DNA from 3 places in the Streptomyces sp. NPDC002742 genome. Region 2 is predicted to be linked to each of the others. Evidence: riboswitches for the same ligand, from Rfam matches in the RefSeq annotation. Region 2 holds a riboswitch; each other region holds the start of a gene.

Region 1 (5,312 bases), on a different contig from region 2:
ACGGCTTCGCACCACTGCTGCCCGACACGGCCGTGGCCCTCGGTGATCTCGACGCCCTGGCGAGGGAGTTGAAGAAGGGTGACGTCGCCGCGCTGATCGTGGAGCCGATCCAGGGCAAGGGCGTCCACGAGTCCCCGCCCGGATATCTGCGCGCCGCCCAGGAATTGCTGCACAAGCACAAGGCCCTGCTCATCGCCGACGAGGTGCAGACCGGCCTCGGCCGCACCGGCGACTTCTACGCCTACCAGCACGAGGAAGGTGTCGAACCGGACCTGGTGTGCGTGGCCAAGGCGCTCTCCGGCGGCTATGTGCCGGTCGGCGCGACCCTCGGCAAGGACTGGATCTTCAAGAAGGTCTACTCCTCCATGGACCGGGTCCTCGTGCACTCGGCGAGCTTCGGGTCCAACGCCCAGGCCATGGCGGCGGGGCTCGCGGTGCTCTCCGTGATGGAGAACGAGCAGATCGTCGCCAACGCGCGGATCACCGGAGAACGGCTGAAGTCCCGGCTGGCGGCCCTGGTCGACCGGTACGAGCTGCTCAGCGACGTACGCGGCCGGGGTCTGATGATCGGAATCGAGTTCGGCCGGCCCACGTCGCTCAAGCTGCGCGGCCGCTGGACCATGCTGCAGGCCGCGCGCAAGGGCCTGTTCGCGCAGATGGTCGTCGTCCCGCTGCTCCAGCGGCACCGCATCCTCACCCAGGTCTCCGGCGACCATCTGGAGGTGATCAAGCTGATCCCGCCGCTGGTCATCGACGAGAGGGACGTCGACCGGTTCGTGGACGCCTTCACCGCGGTGATGGAGGACGCGCACGGCGGCGGCGGGCTGATGTGGGACTTCGGGAAGACGCTGGTGAAACAGGCGGTCGCGAACCGCTGAGACCCCGGCACCGCGGGACTCTTTGCCTCTGGGGCAAGAAAATTGCCCCAGAGGCAATCATCGGGGTCAATGGTCATATGAGCCCTGCCGATCCAGGGGCGGTCGAAGAGCCGTCCGCCGAGCTGCGCGCCGTGGCGCCCCAGCTCCGCGCGCTGCGCCGCGGCGCCTCCCTCACGCTGGAGGCCGCCGCCCGCGCCGCCGGACTCTCGCCCGCGCATCTCTCCCGACTGGAGACCGGGCAGCGCCAGCCCTCGCTGCCGATGCTGCTCACGCTGGCCCGTGTCTACGGTACGACGGTCTCCGAACTGCTCGGCGAGACGGTCGCCGACCGTGACGCGATCGTCCGGGCCGCCGACATGGAAGCGGCCCCGGCGGGCGGCTGGACCTACTGGCAGGCCGGTGCCGCGGGCCGCGGTATGCAGGCGCTGCGCGTGCACGTCCCCTACGGCTCGCAGGGTGACATCGTGCGCGTCCACCCGGGCGAGGAGTGGCTGTACGTCCTCCAGGGGCGGCTCAGGCTGCGCCTCGGGGACACCGCGCACACGCTCGCGCCGGGGGACAGCGCCCACTTCGACTCGCTGACCCCGCACCGCATCGCCGCCGCCGAACGCGACGGAGCCGAGCTTCTTTTCGTACACACCCTGCTGCAGAGCCCCGTCGCCGCGCTGTGCCTCGGTCCTGCGACGGGCCACCCCACCTCGGGAGAGACGTCATGACCGAACCCACGGAACCCCGCAGCCGCTCCATGGAGGAGAAGTTCCCCCGCGCCCTGTGGGTGCGGCTGATCATCTACGTCGCCGTCGGCCACCTCTTCGCGGCCTTCATCTATCTGCTCTTCACGCTGGGCGCGCACAACCAGTAGAACCGCAGACCGGGCGAGCGGCTCAGTCCAGCAGCCGCTCGCGCAGACGCTCCCGGAGCTCCGGCGTCATCCCCAGTCCTTGCTCCAGGTAGGCGTCGACGCTGCCCCAGGTCTCCTCGATCGTCTCGAACGCGGCTGTCAGGTACTCGGCGCGCGCGTCGAACAGGGGGCTGAGCAGTTCCATCACCTCCGGGGAGTACGCGGCGGCCGAGGTGTTGCTGCGGTGCACCTTGTAGCGGCGGTGCGCGGCGTTCGACTCCAGGTAGTCGGCCACGATCGCGTCGCGCTCGACGCCGAGGGCGAGGAGGGTGATCGCGATGGACAGTCCGGCGCGGTCCTTGCCGGCCGCGCAGTGCATCAGGGCGGGCGCGCTGTCCTCGGCCAGCGCGTGCAGCACCTGGGAGTGCTCGGCCGTGCGCTCCTTGATGATCGCGCGGTAGGAGTTGATCATGCGGTTCGCTGCCTTGCCGTCGCCGAGGAGCCCCCGCAGCTGGTCGAGATCGCCCTCGCGGACCATCTTCCAGAACTCGCCGCCGGCCGCCGGGTCGGTCAGCGGGAGGTTCACGTTCCGTACGCCCGGCAGTTCGACGTCCGGGCCCTCCAGTTTCTGGTCCGCGGCATTACGGAAGTCGAAGATCGTGTGGAGTCCCAGGGAGTCGAGGAACGCGACGTCCTCCTCCGTGGCGTGCGCGAGGTGGCCGCTGCGGAACAGGTGCCCGTAGCGCACTCGTCGGCCGTCCGCGGTGGGCAGGCCGCCCACGTCGCGGAAGTTGCGCACTCCGCCGAGCTCGGGCTCGGTCGACGGGACCTGCTGCGTCACGGGGGCTCCTCCCATTCGGCCGTCGGCGTCGCCTGGTGGACTCGGCGTCGCTCGTCGGCAGTTGTGTCCGGCTGGCGCTCTCGACGATACGACATGGGTTCCTGAGGCAATGAGTTGTCCACAGGCGTCTCGTCTCAGGAGATACGGCCTTGACGGCGACGCTTTATGTGTACACGTGTTCGAATGTGTTCACCGGTCGCCCGCCGCCTCCGGTCGCGCGTGTATGCCGGGGTGAATTGTTGCGAGATGCGGCATTGGGGCGTGCCGTTTTTGCGAGTCGACCCACCTTGGAATCCAGATGTGATGATTATCCGCCTGCGCCGCATCTGGCTGTTCTGTCCCTAATTGGCGCCTTCGTTACAACTGGCCCTGGAATGAAGCAGCCTGGGTCGAGTCGCGTGAGGAGCGTCATATTCGTGACGATGCGTTGCCGTCCTCGAATTCCAACCCGCCCGCATTTCCCGGCGGGTTGGGATGCCCGAAAGATCGTCATTCCACAGAGGGTGACGGCAATTTCCGCATGGATCAAGAAAGGTGGACGAACGGGAGAAGCGCGTAGTTGTCGACGCGCTCTCATCTCGCCTACGTTCTGCCTCAATCCGGACGGACGCCCAATCCTGCCGCCGTCCGGAATCCGCACACTCACCCGTACATGGCAGGAGCGGGGGACCCACAGGTTCCGCGCCTGGTCCGGTCTCCGGAACAGGCTAGGGGTACAGCCACGCAGCAGCGTGGCCGGGCATCTCCAGCCCGCACCCGACAGCTCACCCCGCAGGCGCCGGAGAGGAAAACGTCATGCCCGCGAAGGGTAAGCACCGCCGTCCCAAGTCCCTCCGTTTCACCCGCTCGATCGCCGTGGCCGGAACCGGTGGCGCCGCACTCGCGCTGCCGCTGATGGGAGCCACCGGCGCGCACGCCGCGACCCCGGCCGCCGCCGTCGCGCAGCACGTCGAGAAGGCCGCCACCGCCGCTCCCGTCGCCGGGAAGGCCGCCACGACGAAGACGTACGCGGTGAAGTCCGGCGACTATCTCTCGAAGATCGCCGACGAGCACAACGTCAGCGGCGGCTGGAAGAAGATCTACTCCGACAACCGCTCCGCCATCGGCGGTGACCCGTCGCTGATCCACCCCGGTCTGAAGCTGTCGCTCGGCAAGAAGGCCGCTTTCGTCGGCGCCACTCACACGGTCACGCACACGGCCACGCACACGGCGACCCGCACGACGGCCCCGGCGCCCAAGACCGACCAGGCGACCCCGGCCCCCGACACCGCTGCCCCCGACAGCGCTTCCGCCGGCAGCGGTTCCGGCTACACCCTGCCGGTCGAGAGCAGCTCCGTCGGCACCGGCTACAAGGTGCCGGGCAGCATGTGGTCCAGCGGCTACCACACGGGCGTGGACTTCGTGGTTCCCACCGGTACCACGATCAAGTCCATAGCCGCGGGCACCGTCGTCTCCGCGGGCTGGGGCGGCGCCTACGGCAACCAGGTCGTCATCCAGCACGCCGACGGCAAGTACTCCCAGTACGCCCACATGTCGTCCCTGTCCGTCTCGGCGGGGCAGACCGTGACCGAGGGCCAGCAGATCGGCCTCTCCGGCGCGACCGGCAACGTCACCGGACCTCACCTGCACTTCGAGATCCGCACCACGCCGGACTACGGCTCCGACGTCGACCCGGTCGCGTACCTTCGCTCGCACGGTGTCGCCGTCGGCTGACGCCTCACCCTGAGCTCCAGACGCTCACCCTGCTCCTGACGGCAGGACAGCCTCCGAAGGCCGGACCCACGATCCCGGGGTCCGGCCTTCGGTGTTCCCGGTGTGAGGCACCCGGCCACTGTCGAACCAGGCGCCTGACCGCTGCCCGGTGATTTCCCGTGATTTCCCGGCCCGTGGGTGATCGCTCCTTCAACGTCCGTGTTCCGGGTCTTATTCCAGAGTTGACCAACGCTTGGCGAGTGGCTTATCTCACCGTCCGTCAACCCTTCCCTACGGTCGCGTAGCTCACATCCAGAGGTGAATTATGGGTCGATGTGGCAGACGATTCGAAGAGTGACGACAGATCAGTGATCGGGTCGTACGTGGCGGTGGGGGACAGCTTCACCGAGGGCGTCGGCGACCCTGGGCCCGACGGGGCGTTCGTCGGCTGGGCCGACCGGTTCGCGGTACTTCTCGCCGACCGGCGACCCGAAGGCGATTTCAACTACACCAATCTCGCCGTGCGCGGCAAACTGCTCGACCAGATCGTCGAGTCCCAGCTCCTGAAGGCCAAGGAGCTCGGCCCCGACCTGGTCTCGTTCTGCGCGGGCGGCAACGACATCATCCGCCCGGGCACCGACCCCGACGAGGTCGCGGAGCGCTTCGAGCGCGCGATCTCCGATCTCACCTCCGCCGTCGGCACGGTCATGGTGACCACCGGCTTCGACACACGTGACGTGCCCGTGCTCAAGCATCTGCGCGGCAAGATCGCCACCTACAACGGACATGTGCGGGCCATCGCGGACCGCTACGGCTGTCCCGTCCTCGACCTCTGGTCCCTGAAGACGATCCAGGACCGCCGCGCCTGGGACGGAGACCGACTGCACCTCTCGCCCGAGGGGCACACCCGGGTGGCGCTCCGTGCCGGACAGGTACTCGGCCTCGACGTACCCGCCGACCCGGACCAGCCCTGGCCGCCCCTCCCGCCGCGCGGCACGCTGGAGATGCGCCGCGACAACATCCAGTGGGCGCGCGAATATCTGGTGCCGTGGATCGGACG
Region 2 (5,312 bases):
CCGTGGTGGTCGCCGCCGACGGGACCGAGCTGGCCCGGGGCCACTCCCGCGAGGGCGACGACCCCGTCGTGCACGCCGAGGAGGCCGCCCTCGCCAAGATCGACCCGGCCGACCCGCGGCTGGCCGCCGCCACCGTCTACAGCAGCCTGGAACCGTGCGCCCACCGCGCCTCCCGGCCCGCGCCGTGCGCCCGGCTCATCCTCGACGCCGGTGTGCGGCGGGTCGTCACGGCCTGGCGCGAGCCCGACACCTTCGTCACGGACGCCGACGGGAACGGGCTCCTCGCCGCCGCGGGCGCCGCGGTCGTCGTCCTCCCCGAGTACGCGGACCGGGCCGAGGCCCCCAACCGGCATCTGCCGGGGCAGGCCTCCCTCGGTCCCGGACGTCGACCGGATGTCGTACGCGGCGGGCGAGGCGGGCGAGGCGGGCGAGGCGGGCGAGGCGGGTGAGGCGGGGTTCCCGCCGACGCCGCCGAAGGGGCGCGTTTAAACGCGTGTGCTTCGGGTCCCGCGGATGGCGTACACTGGTCTCAACGACGCGGGGTGGAGCAGCTCGGTAGCTCGCTGGGCTCATAACCCAGAGGTCGCAGGTTCAAATCCTGTCCCCGCTACTCAAGGCCAAGGGCCGGAACTCGGATTCACGAGTTCCGGCCCTTGGTGTTTTCCCACCCTCGGATGCGTCCCGAGATCCGTCCCCGGGTCCGGGCCCACAGGGTCCGCCCTCCGGCCGTTCCTCCGGGCAGGTTCCCCGCGGCGGCCGCACCGTCCCCCGGTCGGGCCACACCGGTCGCCCGCCGCCGCCGAAGCGGGTCTGCTGGACGGGTGGGGCAGCCGAGACGTGAGCAGCGAACCGGAGAACTCCATGACCGGTCCCACGGCCCGTCGGCCGGTGGCCCCGGGCCAGGGAGCGCCTCGCGACCCCCTGCGGCGGGAGCGGGCTTCCGCCGGATCTCCTTCGCGCGCGCCTTCGTCCGCGCCCTGCCCGCGCTGTTCGTCGTCGCCGCGATGGTCTACGACTACTTCACACCGTCGGAATTCACCGCGGCTCCCCTCTTCACGGCCGCGCCCCTGATCGCCGCGCCCCTCTACTCGCTGCGCGGCACCGTCCTCACCGGCGCCCTCGCCGTCGGTGCGGTGCTCGGGGTGCACTCCCTGCTCGGCATCGTGCTGCAGGTCGACGCGGTCACCGAGACGGTCACCGTGGCGACGGCCGCCGTTCTCGCCGTCCTCCTCAACATCGTCGTCCGGCGCGGTGACGAACGGCTCGCCTCCGTCCGGGAGATCGCCGAGTTCGCACAGCGTGCCGTGCTGCCCGAGCCCGCGGCGCGGATCGACGGCCTCGACGTCGCGGCCCGCTACGAGGCGGCACAGGAGGACGCGTTCATCGGCGGTGACCTGTACGCGGTGCAGGACTCCCCGTACGGCGTGCGGCTGATCGTCGGGGACGTACGGGGCAAGGGGATGACCGCGGTGGCCGCCGTCGCCGTGGTGGTCGGCGCGTTCCGGGAGGCGGCCGAGCAGGAGACGACGCTGGAGGCGGTCGCACGGCGCCTGGAGCGGGCCCTGACGCGCCCGGGAACCCTGCACGAGAGCCCTGACGCGTTCGAGGAGTTCACCACCGCCGTCCTGGCGGAGATCCCCCACGACGAGGACGTCGTCCGCATCGTCAACCGCGGCCATCCGCCGCCCCTGCTCCTGCATCCCGACGGCCTGATCGTCCCGCTCGCCGCCGAGCCCTTCGCGCTGCCGCTCGGGATGAGCGAGCTGGGAACCTGGCCCGACCGTGCGGTACAGGACCGCTTTCCGCGCGGGGCGATACTGCTCCTGCACACCGACGGGCTGTCCGAGGCCCGCGATCGGCGCGGGACGTTCTACGATCCGGCCGCTTGGCTGGCCGGACGGGTCTTTCCCGGCCCCGACGCGCTGCTGACCGCCCTCTCCGAGGCGGTCCGCCGGCATACGGGTGGTGCTTTGACGGACGACATGGCGCTGCTCGCCGTACGGCGCTTTTGACGAGTGCTCGTCGAGGGGATTTCCGCAGGGCTCGGGAGACCCTTCGCGGGCTTCGCGTACGGCCTTTTCGGGCATGGTCACGAACGGTGACCGGGCGATGTCCCTCCGCGTATCGCCTGACATGCCGTCAAGGAATCCCGTGTCGACGAGTTGAGGTCAACTCGCCCGTTTTTCATCGCTCGTGACCCCAAAGTCCTGGCCAAAAGCCGTTAATGATCAGTCCGAACAGCTTGGAATTCGGTGCCCGACTCTATTAACGTGCGATAACGCAGCGCGGCCGTTACAGCCGTCACAAGAGGTGGCTCCGTGCGCACGCGCCGAATCCCGCAAGGGAACCGGGGAACCATCAACTTGGGGTGAATCGAGCGTATTTCCGCTGTGGAAGCACAGTGGCCGTACGCGCGTAGGAGACCTTCCTGTTCCGAACCCGTCAGCTAACCCGGTAGGCGGCAAGGAAGGAAAGGAGTGCGCCCACGTGGCGTCCAACCGGCCCGCTCAGCCAATCTCGTCCACGCCGACTGACACGCATACCTTCGGCTATGGCAAGGACGAGGGACCCTGGGAGGAGTGGAACCCCACCGAGGATTCCGTTCTTCCCGTCCGCGGCCGGCACCGCACGGGCAAGCAGCGCGGCGGAGGACTCGCCCGCAGCTCAACGGTTCTCGGCGTCGGCGTCATAGCCGCCGTCGGCGCGGGTGGCATCGCCAGCGCCGCACCGGGCAAGCCGCCCGTCTCGATCTCGCTTCCCGACCTGTCGTCGGTCACCCAGTCCGCCAAGGCCCTGATATCGGACGGCGGATCCAGCGCCCCCAAGGGCTCCACGACTCCGCTCACCAGCGCCGGTCTGACCGGCGCCGACGCGGCGCAGGGTGCCACGGACGCCGGTGAGGCGCTGCGCTCGCGCATCATGCAGCAGGCCCAGTCGCAGCAGAACCAGGCGGACACGGCCACTCAGCAGGCCGCCCAGGCCGCCGCCGCGAAGAAGGCCGTCGCGCTCGCCGCCAAGCAGCAGGACGACGCTGAGGCCAAGGCCGCCGCCGCGAAGCAGAAGGCGGAGGACGCGGCCAAGGCGAAGGCCGAGACCGAGCGTCTCGCCGAGCTCGCCAAGAGTTACTCGCTGCCGACCTCCTCGTACACCCTGACCTCCCGCTTCGGCGAGGCCGGCTCCATGTGGTCGTCCGGCTATCACACCGGCCTCGACTTCGCGGCGCCCACCGGCACGCTCATCAAGGCGATCCACAGCGGCACCATCACCGAGGCCGGCTGGGCCGGCTCGTACGGCTACCGCACGATCCTCACGCTCGACGACGGTACGGAGCTCTGGTTCTGCCACCAGTCGTCGATCAGCGTCAGCGTGGGCCAGAAGGTCGCCACCGGCGATGTCATCGGACGCGTGGGCGCGACGGGCAACGTCACCGGGCCGCACCTGCACCTCGAAGTGCACCCCGGCGGCGCCGCCACCGGCATCGACCCGATGGCGTGGCTCCAGAGCAAGGGCCTCAACCCCTGATGCGCACGGGCTTCTGAGCCGTACGACGTCCGGCGCGGACGGGGGCGACCCCTCACGCGTGGCGTGCGCTTGTCTTCCCCGGTCTCCGGCGGCCCTGATGCCACCCCCCAGGCGTCAGGACCGCCGGCCAGGATCAGCGGTCGGCAGCCGGTCAGGGCAGCCGGTCAGGGGCGTGGAGGCACGGGCGTGCACCCGGCGCGTCCGAAATGGGTGCGGAATACATGCATCCGACCCGGGTGTTCATGTCCTACATGACTCCTCTTCGCAAGCTCGGTTCGTCCGACCTCGAGGTCTTCCCGCTCTCGCTCGGTGGCAACGTGTTCGGCTGGACGGCCGACGAGACCCGGTCCTTCGCCGTGCTCGACGCCTACGCGGCCGCCGGCGGCAACTTCCTCGACACCGCGGACTCCTACTCGGCATGGGTCGAGGGCAACGAGGGCGGCGAGTCCGAGACAGTCATCGGCAAGTGGCTGAAGAGCCGCGGCAACCGTGCGGACATCGTGGTCGCCACCAAGGTCAGCCAGCACCCCGCCTTCCCGGGGCTGTCCGGTGCCAACATCAAGGCCGCGGCCGACGCGTCGCTGCGCCGCCTGGGCACCGACCACATCGACCTCTACTACACGCACTTCGACAAGCCGGAGGTGCCGGTCGACGAGATCATCGGCGCTCTCGACGAACTGGTGAAGGCGGGCAAGGTGCGGCACATCGCCGCCTCCAACATCTCGCCCGAGCGGCTCCAGGAGTCCCTGGAGTTCTCCGACCGCGAGGGCCTCGCGCGCTATGTCGCGCTCCAGCCGCAGTACAACCTGGTGTCGCGCGACACCTACGAGGGGCCCCTGCGCGAGGTCGCCTCCCGTGCCGGTCTGGCCGCCGTCCCGTACTTCGGGCTCGCGTCCGGTTTCCTCACCGGCAAGTACCGCCCCGGAGCGACGGTCGACTCGGTCCGCGCCGCGGGCGCGGCCAAGCACCTCGACACGGAACGCGGGCCGCGGGTCCTCGCCGCCCTCGACGAGATCGCCGGGGACCACGGCGTCGCGGTTGCGACGGTCGCCCTCGCCTGGCTGGCCGCACAGCCGACGGTCGCCGCGCCGATCGCCTCCGCCCGCACGGTGGAGCAGCTTCCCGCGCTGCTGGGGGTCGCGGACCTGGTGCTGACGGACGAGGAACTGACGCGCTTGTCGAAGGCCTCGGCGTAACAGGGGCGGTGCCGCGCCCGCGTGGCACCGCCGGTGTCGACAGGTGGTGTCGACCGGCGGTGTCGCCCGGGGCGCCGGGCCGTTCCGGGCTACGGGTGCTACGGGTGCTACGGGTGCTACGGGTGCTACGGGTGCTACGGGTGCTACGGGTGCTACGAGCGGTACGGGTTGTACGCGGGATACGGCGTCGGTGCCGACGCCTGCGCCGTTGGACCGTACGGTTGCGCAGTCGGGCCGTACGGCCGCGCGGGCTGGGCGACGTATCCGTGGGCCGGCCAGGGCGTCGGCGCGGGCAGTGGTGTCGTCGCGCGGGCCGCGTAGGCGAGGGCCGGGCGGGCGGTCTCCCGGCGGCGCCACAGCTCGTCGAGCAACTCGCGTTCCCGTACGACGAAGTCGGCGCCCGCCCGGCCCCGGCGCCCCCGGTGGCGCAGGAACGCCAGCGAGGTCGCGTACGCCTCGTACTCCGCCACCGAGCGTGCAGCGCCCTTCCCGAAGTGGTGGCCGGCGTACTCGCGGGCGAGCCGCCGCGCCCGCATCGAGCCGAGGGCCCACGGTTCGGTCGCGCCCAGCCATCCGGCGACGGTGTACGCGGGC
Region 3 (5,312 bases), on a different contig from region 2:
ATACAGTGGCAGGACCGACAGGAATGACGCAGTTCCGCGATCGAAGGGACGTACATGCCCATGGGTCACACGGCCACAGCTGAGGCAGGCTCCGGCGGCCTGACAGCGACCGAGCACCGCCTGGCCAACGGCCTGCGCGTGGTGCTCTCCGAGGACCATCTGACCCCGGTCGCCGCGGTGTGCCTCTGGTACGACGTCGGCTCGCGCCACGAGGTCAAGGGCCGGACCGGACTCGCCCACCTCTTCGAGCACCTGATGTTCCAGGGCTCCAAGCAGGTCCAGGGCAACGGTCACTTCGAACTCGTCCAGGGCGCCGGCGGCTCGCTCAACGGCACGACGAGCTTCGAGCGCACCAACTACTTCGAGACCATGCCCACCCACCAGCTGGAGCTCGCCCTCTGGCTGGAGGCCGACCGCATGGGCTCGCTGCTCGCGGCACTGGACGACGAGTCCATGGAGAACCAGCGCGACGTCGTCAAGAACGAGCGCCGGCAGCGTTACGACAACGTCCCGTACGGCACCGCGTTCGAGAAGCTCACCGCGCTCTCGTACCCCGAGGGTCACCCGTACCACCACACCCCGATCGGTTCGATGGCGGACCTGGACGCGGCCACCCTGGAGGACGCCCGCGCGTTCTTCCGCACCAACTACGCGCCCAACAACGCGGTCCTGTCGATCGTCGGCGACATCGACCCGGAGCAGACGCTCGTCTGGGTCGAGAAGTACTTCGGCTCCATCCCCGGGCACGACGGCAAGGCCGCCCCGCGCGACGGTTCGCTGCCCGACATCATCGGCGAGCAGCTGCGTGAGGTCGTCGAGGAAGACGTCCCGGCGCGCGCCCTGATGGCCGCCTACCGGCTCCCGGAGGACGGCACGCGCGCGTGCGACGCCGCCGACCTGGCACTCACCGTCCTCGGCGGCGGCGAGTCCTCCCGGCTCTACAACCGGCTCGTACGCCGTGACCGCACCGCCGTCGCGGCCGGGTTCGGCCTGCTGCGGCTCGCCGGAGCGCCCTCCCTGGGGTGGCTGGACGTGAAGACGTCCGGCGATGTCGAGGTCCCGGTCATCGAGGCCGCCGTCGACGAGGAGCTCGCCCGGTTCGCCGAGGAGGGCCCGACGGACGAGGAAATGGAGCGCGCGCAGGCCCAGTTGGAGCGTGAGTGGCTCGACCGGCTCGGCACCGTCGCGGGCCGCGCCGACGAACTGTGCAGGTACGCCGTCCTGTTCGGCGACCCGCAGCTCGCCCTGACCGCCGTGCAGCGCGTCCTGGACGTCACGGCGGAGGAGGTCCGGGAGGCCGCCCGCGCCCGCCTGCGCCCCGACAACCGCGCGGTGCTCGTCTACGAGCCGACCACCGCCGAAGCCGCCGACGCGGCCGACCTGGCCGACGAGACCGACGAGGAGGCGGCGAAGTGACCGAGCTCGCCACCATGGACTTCCACCCGCAGCCCCAGGCCGGCAGCCCCAAGCCGTGGGCCTTTCCCGCCCCCCAGCGCGGCACCCTGGACAACGGTCTGACCGTGCTGCGCTGCCACCGCCCCGGCCAGCAGGTCGTCGCCGTCGAGGTGATCCTGGCCGCGCCACTGGAGGCCGAGCCCGCGGGCCTGGACGGCATCGCCACGATCATGGCGCGCGCGTTCTCCGAGGGCACCGACAAGCACTCGGCCGAGGACTTCGCCGCCGAACTGGAGCGCTGCGGCGCCACGCTCGACGCGCACGCCGACCACCCCGGCGTACGGCTGTCCCTCGAAGTGCCGGTCTCGCGCCTGGCCAAGGCGCTGGGCCTGCTCGCCGACGCCCTGCGAGCGCCCGCGTTCGCGGACAGCGAGGTCGAGCGGCTGGTGCGCAACCGGCTCGACGAGATCCCGCACGAGACGGCCAACCCCGCCCGTCGTGCCGCAAAGGAGCTCTCCAAGGAACTGTTCCCGGCGAGCGCGCGCATGTCGCGCCCGCGCCAGGGCACCGAGGAGACCGTCCAGAAGATCGACTCCGCGGCCGTACGCGCCTTCTACGACAAGTACGTACGCCCCGCGACGGCCACCGCCGTCGTCGTCGGTGACCTGACGGGTGTCGACCTCGACGAGCTGCTCGGCGACACGCTGGGCTCCTGGACCGGTTCGTCCGCCGAGCCGCGTCCCGTGCCGCCGGTGAGCGCCGACGACACCGGCCGCGTGATCATCGTCGACCGCCCCGGCGCGGTCCAGACGCAGCTGCTCATCGGCCGGGTCGGCGCCGACCGGCACGACCGCGTGTGGGCCGCCCAGGTGCTCGGCACCTACTGCCTCGGCGGCACCCTCACCTCACGCCTGGACCGCGTCCTGCGCGAGGAGAAGGGCTACACCTACGGCGTACGGGCGTTCGGCCAGGTCCTGCGCGCCGCGCCGGACGGCACGGGTGTCGCGATGCTCGCCATCAGCGGCTCGGTGGACACCCCGAACACCGGTCCGGCGCTCGACGACCTGTGGAAGGTGCTGCGCACCCTCGCGGCCGAGGGGCTGACCGACGCGGAGCGCGACGTCGCCGTGCAGAACCTGGTGGGTGTCGCGCCCCTCAAGTTCGAGACGGCGGCAGCCGTCGCGAGCACGCTCGCGGACCAGGTCGAGCAGTACCTGCCGGACGACTATCAGGCGACGCTGTACCGGCAACTGGCCGCCACCGGCACCGTGGAGGCCACCGCGGCCGCGGTGAGCGCCTTCCCGATGGACCGGCTGGTGACCGTCCTGGTGGGCGACGCGGCGCAGATCGAGGAGCCGGTCAAGGCTCTCGGAATCGGTGAAGTCAGCGTGGTGGCCGCCGAGTAGGGGCCGTGCGACGGAGGAGGGCCCTGGTGACCGAAGAGTCGTCAGGGCCCTCCTGCGTCCCGCGAAAGGCCCCCAAGATGTCCGTATTCGTGCGGGAGTTGCCCTTCTGCCCTGTGGGATGCGTTACAAAAATCGTGATCCGTTTGTTGTTCGAATGACACCCCGTTTAGCGTCGGTCCGGCTGTTCGTCACGCAGTGCGCCGCGCCCGCGGCACCGGACAGTCATCGCCGAGTCCCCCATGGCGCGAGTCAGGGGAGCCGGGGACCCACACGTAGTCCCTGGGGTGAATCGGACGCCCTCTTCGGAGGGGGTCCGTAGGAGACCTTCCTGCTCCGAACCCGTCAGCTAACCCGGTAGGCGAGAGGGAAGGAAAGGATCAGCCCCTACATGGCGTTCACCTGTGGCACCGGCAAGCATCGTCGAACGAGCCGGGTGCACAGCACCACCACGACCGCCGTCGGGGTCGCGGCGCTCACCACGACCGGTGTGATCGGAACCCTGGCCGCCCCCGCGTTCGCGGCGGAGGCCTCCGTCGAGCAGACCGGGCTGACCCAGGCCGTCACCCTCGGAGACACGGTCGCCGACCAGATCGACGCCCAGGCCTTCGCGCAGCAGCGCGCCGCCGACGAGGCCGCCGCGCGGAAGCAGGCCGAACAGGCCGCGCGCAAGTACGCCGCGGAGCAGGCCGCGAAGTCCCGCGAGGCCAAGGAGCGCGCCGCCCGTGAGGCCGAGCGCAAGCGCCTGAACACGTTCGTCATCCCGATCACCGGTTCCTACGTCTCCACCGGTTACCAGGCCAGCAGCAGCCTCTGGTCCTCGGGCAGCCACACCGGCGTCGACTTCCACGCCGCGTACGGCACCTCGGTCCACGCGGTGGGCTCCGGCACCATCGTCACGACCGGCTGGGGCGGCGCCTACGGCAATCAAGTAGTGATCAAGATGCACGACGGGACGTACACCATGTACGGCCACCTGTCGTCCATCGGCGTGTCCGTGGGGCAGACGGTCACTCCGGGGCAGCAGATCGGCCTCTCCGGGGACACCGGCAACACCACCGGACCGCACCTTCACTTCGAGGCCCGTACGACCGCGGAGTACGGCTCGGACATCGACCCGGTCGCGTACCTGCGCTCGCACGGAGTCAACGTCTGACGACCGCTTCGCGGCTTCTCACCGCTTTCGATGCCCCGGCTCACCGAGCCGGGGCATCGTCGTTTCCGGAGGCGTCTGTCCAAAAAATATCCATGGATTCAGGCCCGCCATCGGAAATTCAGGCTTCCTGCAATAGAGTCACTGAACAAGCGTCAATCGATGGCGTTTCGCGGGGATTAAAGCGGAGGTCGGTCATGCGTATTCCGGCGCACTCGGTATGCACGGCGATCCGTGACGACATCGTCGCGGGTGTCTACGAGCGCGGCGGCCGGCTCACCGAGGAACTGCTCGCGCGGCGCTACGGCGTCTCGCGCGTCCCCGTGCGCGAGGCCCTGCGCACCCTGGAGGCCGAGGGCTTCGTGGTCACCCGTCGGCACGCGGGCGCGTGCGTCGCGGAGCCCACCGAGCAGGAGGCCGCGGACCTCCTGGAGATGCGCATGCTGCTGGAACCACTGGGTGCCGCGAGGGCCGCCCAGCGGCGTACGGAGGCCCACCTCAAGGTGCTGCGGGGCCTGGTCAGGCTGGGCCAGGAGCGTTCCAGGAGAGGCCACAGCGAGGATCTGCGTTCCCTGGGCGGCTGGTTCCACGAGACGCTCGCACAGGCGTCCGGCAGTCCCGCGCTGACGTCCACGCTCGCCCAGCTGCGTCACAAGATCGCCTGGATGTACTCGGTGGACGCTCCGGCCAACCCCGCGGAGTCCTGGGCGGAGCACGGCGGCATCGTGGACGCTGTCGCCCGCGGCGACGGCGAGCGGGCCCGCGCGATCATGGCCCTGCACACCGAGCGCGCGACGACCGCGCACCGGCTCCGATTTCCCGGCGGCGACCGGCCGGACCGTGTGAGAAGTTCGCAACATCCCGTAAACATGATGGGCCAGCGTCATTAACACGGGCGCCGTATACAAAGAGGGATATTCGGCGGGGGCTTATTTCTGATGCCCTTTTATTCGTGTGTCCGGAATTTCGGCGCGCGCTATTCCCGTGACGGCGGCACCAGGGCCCGCGGGTGTCGCCGCGGGAATTCCTGAGCGGGGTGCGGAAAACGGCTGAGCCGCGCCGCCCGGAGAAGGGGGGCGCGGCTCAGCCGCGTGTGGTCCTGGGTGCCTTGTGGGCTCAGACGGTCTCGGGGAGCTCGTCGAGACCCTCGGCGACCAGCTTCGCCAGACGGTCGAGAGCGGCGTCCGCGCCCTCGGAGTCCGACGCGAGGACGATCTCCTCGCCGCCCTGGGCGCCCAGGCCGAGGACCGCGAGCATGGAGGCCGCGTTGACGGGGTTGCCGTCGGACTTGGCGATCGTCACGGGGATGCCGGAGGCCGTGGCGGCCCGGACGAAGATGGAGGCGGGGCGGGCGTGGAGGC

What was found. Region 2 has a riboswitch for cyclic di-AMP ahead of ACFYW8_RS11720 (M23 family metallopeptidase). Riboswitches for the same ligand answer to the same signal wherever they lie in the genome.
Region 1: linked by a shared signal. The riboswitch ahead of ACFYW8_RS25220 (peptidoglycan DD-metalloendopeptidase family protein) and the one ahead of ACFYW8_RS11720 (M23 family metallopeptidase) in region 2 are both predicted to bind cyclic di-AMP.
Region 3: linked by a shared signal. The riboswitch ahead of ACFYW8_RS08960 (peptidoglycan DD-metalloendopeptidase family protein) and the one ahead of ACFYW8_RS11720 (M23 family metallopeptidase) in region 2 are both predicted to bind cyclic di-AMP.

What each region holds. Positions count from the first base shown of each region.
Region 1 is NZ_JBIAQF010000014.1:68,179-73,490, reverse strand. Features, by position in the region: gene ACFYW8_RS25240 (aspartate aminotransferase family protein) at 1-878, shown strand, start outside; gene ACFYW8_RS25235 (helix-turn-helix domain-containing protein) at 956-1,594, shown strand; gene ACFYW8_RS25230 (DUF6126 family protein) at 1,624-1,740, shown strand; gene ACFYW8_RS25225 (tyrosine-protein phosphatase) at 1,763-2,560, opposite strand; cyclic di-AMP (ydaO/yuaA leader) riboswitch at 3,194-3,351, shown strand; gene ACFYW8_RS25220 (peptidoglycan DD-metalloendopeptidase family protein) at 3,356-4,273, shown strand; gene ACFYW8_RS25215 (SGNH/GDSL hydrolase family protein) at 4,621-5,312, shown strand, end outside.
Region 2 is NZ_JBIAQF010000006.1:21,720-27,031, reverse strand. Features, by position in the region: partial or broken gene ACFYW8_RS11735 (dihydrofolate reductase family protein) at 1-362, shown strand, start outside; tRNA gene ACFYW8_RS11730 (tRNA-Met) at 537-610, shown strand; gene ACFYW8_RS11725 (PP2C family protein-serine/threonine phosphatase) at 822-2,012, shown strand; cyclic di-AMP (ydaO/yuaA leader) riboswitch at 2,318-2,476, shown strand; gene ACFYW8_RS11720 (M23 family metallopeptidase) at 2,488-3,522, shown strand; gene ACFYW8_RS11715 (aldo/keto reductase) at 3,774-4,718, shown strand; gene ACFYW8_RS11710 (PrsW family glutamic-type intramembrane protease) at 4,871-5,312, opposite strand, start outside.
Region 3 is NZ_JBIAQF010000004.1:349,599-354,910, reverse strand. Features, by position in the region: gene ACFYW8_RS08970 (pitrilysin family protein) at 55-1,416, shown strand; gene ACFYW8_RS08965 (pitrilysin family protein) at 1,413-2,801, shown strand; cyclic di-AMP (ydaO/yuaA leader) riboswitch at 3,018-3,177, shown strand; gene ACFYW8_RS08960 (peptidoglycan DD-metalloendopeptidase family protein) at 3,190-3,954, shown strand; gene ACFYW8_RS08955 (GntR family transcriptional regulator) at 4,149-4,841, shown strand; gene ACFYW8_RS08950 (HPr family phosphocarrier protein) at 5,068-5,312, opposite strand, start outside.